Regions from separate parts of the Clostridium sp. MB05 genome, predicted to be linked through region 2. Evidence: riboswitches for the same ligand, from Rfam matches in the RefSeq annotation. Region 2 holds a riboswitch; the other holds the start of a gene.
What was found. A riboswitch is a leader RNA that binds a small molecule or an ion and turns the genes downstream of it on or off. The one in region 2 is predicted to bind FMN.
Positions count from the first base shown of each region.

Region 1 (4,193 bases), 1.8 Mb from region 2:
AAAACCACTTGCTGATATAATATCTGGTGGTGAATTTAAGGGAGATGTTAATAGTGAGGCAGTTAAGTTTATAAACGAAGAAAAAGATGTTAGTAGCATAGAAGATGCAATTAATGGTGCTTTGGATATAATAGCAGAAGAAATATCAGATGAAGCAAAATATAGAAAATGGATAAGAGAATTAGTATTCAAAGAGGGAAAGATACAATCAACAGGAGAAAGTGATGAACATACACCTTTTGAAATGTATTATGAATATGGTGAAGAAATATCTAAAATACCACCACATAGAATTTTAGCTATAAATAGAGGAGAGAATGAGAAAATATTGTCTGTTAAGATAGCTGTAAATGAAGATAAAATAATAAATTATTTAGAGAAAGAAATATTAAAAAACATTACAGCTACTGATGAATATTTAAAAATAGCAATAAGAGATTCATTAAAAAGACTAATATATCCGTCTATTGAAAGAGAAGTTAGAAATGAACTTACTAACAGAGGTGAAGAAGGAGCTATAAAAATATTTAAGGAAAACCTAAAAGCATTATTAATGCAACCACCTATTAAAGGAAAAGCTGTTATGGGGTATGACCCAGGGTTTAGAACAGGTTGTAAAATAGCTATACTAGATAGTACTGGAAGATTTTTAGATAAGTCTACAGTATATCCGACAGCACCACAAAATAAAGTTAAAGAAACTAAGAAAATATTAAAAGAATTAATAAACCAATATAATGTTGAAGTTATTTCATTAGGTAATGGAACTGCTTCAAGAGAATCAGAAGAAGTAATATCTGAAATAATATCTGAAGTAAAAAAAGAAGCAGGAAAAGAAATAGCATATGTTATAGTATCAGAGGCAGGAGCATCAGTTTATTCAGCTTCAGAACTTGCTACAAAGGAATACCCAGATTTAGATGTTACGGTTAGAGGAGCTATTTCTATAGGAAGAAGATTACAAGATCCTATGGCAGAATTAGTTAAGATAGATCCAAAGGCTTTAGGTGTTGGACAATATCAACATGATGTTACTCCTAAAAAGCTTGATGAATCTTTAAAAGGTGTTGTTGAAGATTCCGTTAATAAAGTTGGAGTAGATTTAAATACTGCAACACCATCATTACTTACTTATGTTGCAGGAGTAAATTCAAGTATCGCAAATAATATAGTAAGTTACAGAGATGAAGTTGGTGCATTTAAAAGTAGAAAAGAATTATTGAAGGTTAAAAGGCTTGGACAAAAAGCTTATGAGCAATGTGCAGGTTTCTTAAGGGTTATGGAAAGTAAAGAATCTTTAGATAATACATCAGTACATCCAGAGTCTTACGATGCTGCAAGAAATTTAATACAATTACTGGGATATACTAAAGATGATTTAAAAGAAAATAATCTTAAAGATATAGATGAAAGAGTAAAGGATAAAGGGCTTTTAAATATTTCTAAAGAACTAGAAATTGGGGAACTTACTCTTTCTGATATAATAAAAGAGCTTAAAAAGCCAGGCCGTGATCCAAGAGAAGAAATGCCAAAGCCTATTTTAAAGACAGGAGTAATTGATTTAAAAGATTTAGCAGAAGGTATGATACTTATGGGAACAGTAAGAAATGTATCAGACTTTGGAGCTTTTGTTGATATTGGAGTTCACCAAGATGGTTTAGTTCATAAAAGCCAAATGGCAGATAGATTTGTAAAGCATCCGTTAGATATTGTAAAGGTTGGAGATATAGTAAAAGTTAAAATATTGGAAGTAGATAGTAAAAGAAACAGAATTTCCCTATCAATGAAAGGAATAAAAGAAGAAGATTGTTAAAAATCTGCTTGCAAAAATGTATAATTAAACATATAATAATAGTATAAATAAATTATCTTCAGGGCGGGGCGTAATTCCCCACCGGCGGTATAGCCCGCGAGCTAAATTTTAGCATGATTCGGTGAAACTCCGAGGCCGACAGTATAGTCTGGATGAAAGAAGGTAAGTGGTTAGATATTGCTTGATATTTATTTTAAGCACATCTTATTTCTTATGGATTTTATGCCCTGATATATTTTATATATCAGGGATTTTTTTATTAACATGAATCTAAATAAGATAAGATGGTAAAATTAATAAAGAAAATTGTTAAAATAATATCATTTTATTGAAGTGATCTAACCTATTGCCCCAGAGGATAGACTTTTGGGAGGAGAAAAAATGAACAATCAACAAAACAAAAACCTAAACAAATTTATTAAAATTTCACTTTTAGGTGCAATAGCAGTAGTGCTTATGTACTTCGATTTTCCAATACCGTTTTTACCATTTCCATGGCTTAAGATTGACTTAAGCGATATTCCAGCACTTATGGGAGCATTTGCATTTGGACCAATGGCAGGTATTGTTGTAGAATTGATAAAGAACTTATTGATTTTAATAGTTAAGGGAACAGCAACAGGTTTTGTAGGAGAAACAGCTAACTTTATAGTAGGTATTTCTCTAGTAGCTCCAGCGGCATGGGTTTATCACAGAAATAAAAGCAAGAAAACAGCTTTACTTGGAATGATTTTAGGAATAATATCAATAGAAATTGTAGGAATATTGGCAAATGTATATTTCTTATTACCGGCATTCGGAATGCAAATGGCAAAAGAAGAGTTAATAAGATATGTTACTTTAGGATTACTGCCGTTCAATGGTATAAAATCAATATTAGTATGTGGAATAACTTATGTTTTATACAAAAGGGTTTCAGTAGCAATTTTTAATGTAGATTCAAATTTTGACAATTGTAAAAAGAGAAAGTTAAATTCAATATAGCAATAGGGCTAACTGTTAATTTGTTTAATAGTTAGCCTTATTTATATTTATTATGTTTTTTAGATGTTTATTTTAATACACCGTATTGTATAAATAAAAATATCTTTATTAAATTGGAAATATAAAATAGTTGCATATACAACTAAATATGATATAATCTAAAATGGTTGTATATGCAACTATTTTGAAAGGTAGGTAAACATAGTGGGAAACTTGAAATGTGAAAATATAGCTAGATATATTTCTCAAATACAAAGGAAAGCAAATATATTTTTCTTAAAGGAATTATCCCATTTAGGAATTGGATATGGGCAATTTCTTTTTTTAATGGAACTATATAAAGAAGATGGCGTAAGACAAGAGGATTTATCCGAAAAACTTAATATAGATAAAGGCACAACTGCAAGAGCTATAAAAAAGTTAGAATGTGAGTCATTTATATATAGAAATGAAGATAAAAATGACAAAAGAGCTTATAGAGTTTTCTTAACAGAAAAAGGAATTGAATTAAAGGATGATATATATATAGTAGGTATAAAGTGGGAAAATAATCTCACTAAAAATCTAACATTAGAAGAAAAAAATATTATGTTAAACTTACTGAAAAAATGTATATAGATAAAATGTATATAGACAAAATGTTAAAAAAGAGGTGATTTAATGGGAACTCAACAATTACTTGCAAATGAATCAATAGGTAAATTATTATTGAAGTATTCTGTACCTGCAATAATAGGTATGATTGTAAATGCTTTATATAATGTTGTTGATAGAATATTTATTGGAAATATACCAGAGGTAGGTTCACTAGCTATTACGGGAGTTGGCGTAACTATGCCTATTACAACTATAATTCTTGGGTTTGCAATGCTTATTGGTATTGGTGCTACTACATCCATATCAATAAAACTTGGGCAAGGCAAAAAAGAGGAAGCATCTAAGGTAATTGGAAATGCAATAACTTTATCAGTAATTATTTCAGTTATATTAACTATTATAGGATTAGTTTTTGGCGATGTAATACTAAGTAAATTTGGAGCAAGCAGTGAAACTTTATATTATGCGAAATCATATATAAACATAATTTTACTAGGAACAATATTTAACTTAATAGCATTTACTATTAATAATACAATAAGAGGTGATGGAAATCCTAAATTATCAGCAATTATCATGGTAATTGGGTGTATAACAAATATAGTTTTAGATGCAGTGTTTATTTTTATATTTAATTTAGGCATACAAGGTGCAGCAATAGCAACTGTTATATCTCAGTTTTTAACTGCAGCTATAGGAATTGGCTATTATGTCAGTGGAAGATCTAACTTAAAATTTGTTAGATCAAGCTTAAGGCTAGATAAAGAAATAACTATTAAAATATTATCAATAGGGGCAG
Region 1 covers NZ_CP174370.1:3,841,537-3,845,729, reverse strand. The annotation lists gene ACH36K_RS18060 (Tex family protein) at 1-1,813, shown strand, start outside; FMN riboswitch at 1,864-1,981, shown strand; gene ACH36K_RS18055 (ECF transporter S component) at 2,195-2,797, shown strand; gene ACH36K_RS18050 (MarR family winged helix-turn-helix transcriptional regulator) at 3,002-3,415, shown strand; gene ACH36K_RS18045 (MATE family efflux transporter) at 3,458-4,193, shown strand, end outside.
Region 1: linked by a shared signal. The riboswitch ahead of ACH36K_RS18055 (ECF transporter S component) and the one ahead of ribD (bifunctional diaminohydroxyphosphoribosylaminopyrimidine deaminase/5-amino-6-(5-phosphoribosylamino)uracil reductase RibD) in region 2 are both predicted to bind FMN.

Region 2 (4,193 bases):
TTGATTCTTTTTTCATTGCTTCATTCTTAACTCTTAAACCTAAAAGTTTTTCAACATACTTCCCTATAACATCACACTCAAGGTTTACTGTTTCTCCTGGCTTTTTCTTTAATAAAATAGTTTCCTCTCCTGTATGAGGTATTATAGATACTTTAAATACCTCATTATCAACATAAGCAACTGTTAAGCTTATTCCATCTATTGCAATGGATCCTTTTTCAACAACATATTTCAAAATTTCTGAGGATGCTTTTATACTTACCCATGTTGCATTATCTTCTTTAACTAAAGAAATAATCTCTCCTGTTCCATCTATATGGCCACTTACTATATGACCTCCAAGTCTAGTTTCTAAACTTAAAGCTCTTTCTAAATTGATCTTACTTCCTATTGAAAGCTGTCCAAGATTACTTCTTCTAAGAGTTTCAGCCATAACATCAGCTTCAAATGTATTTCCACTTATGTTTGTTATAGTAAGACAAACTCCATTTGTGCATATACTGTCTCCTAATATTGTTTTATCTAAGACCTTATTTGCCTTGATTACAATCTTTGAAGATTTTTCACTATTTTTAATTCCTTGAATCACTCCAATTTCTTCAACAATTCCCGTAAACATCCTATTTTCAGCCCCCTTCAGATAACCTTCAATTAGCAAATCTCTCCCAACAGATATAACTTTCATATTTTCTAGCATTATTGCATTACTTAATTTTTCTATTCCTTTTCCTCCTACAGGAGTTTTTGATTTTTCTCCACCTATAATCTTAGGTGCTATATAAGCTTGTATTTTATCTACTATTTTATCTTCTAATGCTGAAAAGCTTAATGTTGATCCTCCTTCTAAAAGAATGCTATCTATATTTAATTTACCTAGTTCTACCATTAAACTTTGTAAATCTACCCTTTCATTTTTAGCTTTAATTATTATTACTTCTACACCTAGCTTTTTTAAGTCCAATACCCTATCTTTATTAGCTAATTCTGTTGTTGCAACAATCGTCCCAGCTAATTTATCAATCACTACCTTTGATTCCATAGGAATTCTAAGTGCACTATCTACAATTATTCTTATTGGGTTTCTTCCACCTTCTAACCTACAAGTTAACTCAGGATTATCTTTAATAACTGTATTAACGCCTACCATAATGGCCGATAGCTTATTCCTTAATTTATGAACTTCTTTTCTTGATTTCTCATTTGTAATCCATTTTGATTCACCTGATGAAGTAGATATTTTTCCATCTAAAGTCATAGCAGTCTTTAAAACCACAAAAGGTTTTTTTTCAACGATATATTTCATAAAAACTTCATTAACTTTTTTACATTCTTCCTCTAAAACTGATGTTACAACATCTATACCTGCATCCTTTAGCTTTTTAATTCCTCTCCCTGCAACTAAAGGATTTGGATCAAGAGCTCCAACAACTACCTTAGCGATTTTATTTTCAATTATTTTATCTACACAAGGTGGAGTTTTACCATAATGTGAACATGGTTCTAAAGTTACATAAAGAGTAGCACCTTTTGATTCTTCTATTAAACTACTAAAGGCATTAACCTCAGCATGGGCCTTCCCATATTCTTCATGGTATCCTTCACCTATTACTTTTTCATCCTTTACTATAACCGCACCAACCATTGGATTAGGGTTAACTTTTCCTACTCCTTTTTTTGCTAATTCAATAGCCATTCTCATATACTTTTCATCCAATATCATCATCTCACAATCATAATAATTTGAATTTAATAAATCTTAATCATATATAAAAACAAAAGCCCTGAGTTTTTGACTCAGGGCTTTTCTATAATAAACTACATAAAAAATCACTAATTAAATCTATTAATTAATCAATAACTTAAATAGATATAGTTATGTAATTAAATATAGTAATCTAAAAAATAGGACATATGTAAGTTTACTTATTCCGTCTCTACACTCCAAGTTAACGCAAACTTACACATATCCACGTACAAACCGAAGGTAAGGAAAGTATAAAATAAATCTACTTTTCCAAATTGAATTGCTAAAATCCTTATATAATAACATTTTCTAAACATTAAAAAAGCTCTGAAATATATAATATTTCAGAGCATAATACACAAATGGATATAGCTATTCTTAGATTTCTATACCTTCATATTTCCATCTTCTTCCATCCAGACTTTACTGTCGGCCTCGGAATTTCACCGAATCATGCCATAAGGCTCGCGGGCTTTACCGCCGGTAGGGAATTTCACCCTGCCCTGAAGATCTATTAAATTTTACACCTTAATTCTATATCTCTGATTATTATTTGTCAATATATTAATTTAATAACTTTTTCAATATATTTTCATTTAGAACAAAAAGATTTTCAATCCATATATTCAATTAAATGTTAATTATGCTATAATAGGCGTGACGTATTGGAGGTGTTTTTATGAAGGTCATTGGTACATTCAGCTCTAAATCAGCTTGCTCCTTGCAAAGACTACAACAAAGTCAGCTATGCTTTGTTTGGAGCCTAAGCTGTTAAATTAGCTGAAGTGCGAACATGTTTTAGGCTCTGTAACACATAACTTTCTAGTATTCTTTGCTTTAATACTATTATAATAGTTGAGGAGTAAGGAAATGAAATATATAAAAGCACAAGATGTGTTACCAGAGGAAATTGTAAAAATAATACAAGAATATGTAGATGGAGAATATCTTTATGTACCAAGGAAAAATGATAATCATAAAGCCTGGGGAGAAAAGAGTGGTATAAAAAGTAGTCTTAAAGTGAGAAATAATGAAATTTATAAAAAGTACCTTGCTGGGACTACTATTAATGAACTAACTAAAGAGTATTATCTATCAGAAAAAAGTATAAGAAGAATAATAAGTCAAGAAAAACTTTTATGCTCATAATCATTACAGAATTATTTGTTAGATTGAATGCTTATTTTAAACTATGATATGATTTCATCATGGCAATCCAATGAGAATTATCATTTCTAATTTAAACAAGGTTCAAAAGTAAAGTGATTATGAGTATGTAGTATGTTTTAAATCAGGATGATTATTTTTACTTTCAATTGGAGTAATAATAATCATCTTTTTTAGTTTGCTGATTGTAAAATAAAACTGTAAGTAAAGCTGCTTACATAAATAATAAAACAACATATATTAGAAAAGAGGTGTTAGATTTTATGAATGCTTTTATAAAAAAACATGAATATAATTATATAAAAAAATGTTTAAATGATTTAAATAATGCTTTTAGAGGTTGTATAGATGTTAATATTATTGAAGCAACTAAAGCATATATACAGGAAAAAATATTGCGTATTTTTACAAGTTTATCTAAAGAAGAAAAAGAAATACTTGATATTACTAGAATAAATGACCACTTGCAAATTGATAAGTATTTATCTGATTTGAATGAATATGTATATGGAATGACAAACATTACAAATGAGCAAATTAATAAATTGTTTAAAAAGGAAAAGAAATTTAAATTACCAACCTCAAATGCACAAGATTCAAAGAATGTGTATTTAGGTTGGATTGATGAATCTATTAGAAAATTATTTGTAGTTTACAATATGAATGGTAAACTCATAGGTATGGCATGTAGAATTCCAAATTATAGTTCCAATAATGCTCATATATGTACACTTTGTAATCATGTAGGCGAAAAAAATGAAGTAGCCTTTGTTTCAGCTATCTGTAAAACAGCTAATTCTAAGGAAGGTAACTATAAGTCAATAGGCTTTGATATATGTTTAGATAGTGCAAAGTGTAATGAGAGAATTGTATCAGTGGAAAAGCTTGAAAAAATTTTAAAGGATGTTAACAATATAAAATAGCAGTAGAATCTATCTTTAGCTATTCCTCACAATTGAAAAATCATGGACAGTAGGTAAACTTGTGTAAAATTAACTCTACCTACTATCCAATTATCTCATTATTAAATTCACTTTAGCTAAACTGTTGTCACATTAGATTATACTCAAAGTTGTATAATAAAAATTAAGTTCCACAAAATGTTCTATATGGACGTTTTGATGGTTCAGGCAATGTAGAATAGTATTCATAATCTTTAGAGTAATCATATGGTGATGAAAGAGCCTCTAGAAGTTTATCCATTACGCTATAGTCACCATTCTTCACTGCCGCTTCTAATGCCTCTTCTACTCTATGATTACGTGGAATTACTACTGGATTA
Region 2 covers NZ_CP174370.1:2,071,625-2,075,817, reverse strand. The annotation lists partial or broken gene ACH36K_RS09720 (riboflavin synthase) at 1-607, opposite strand, end outside; partial or broken gene ribD (bifunctional diaminohydroxyphosphoribosylaminopyrimidine deaminase/5-amino-6-(5-phosphoribosylamino)uracil reductase RibD) at 638-1,714, opposite strand; FMN riboswitch at 2,145-2,259, opposite strand; gene ACH36K_RS09710 (CD3324 family protein) at 2,615-2,893, shown strand; gene ACH36K_RS09705 (FusB/FusC family EF-G-binding protein) at 3,175-3,834, shown strand; gene ACH36K_RS09700 (protein adenylyltransferase SelO) at 3,998-4,193, opposite strand, start outside.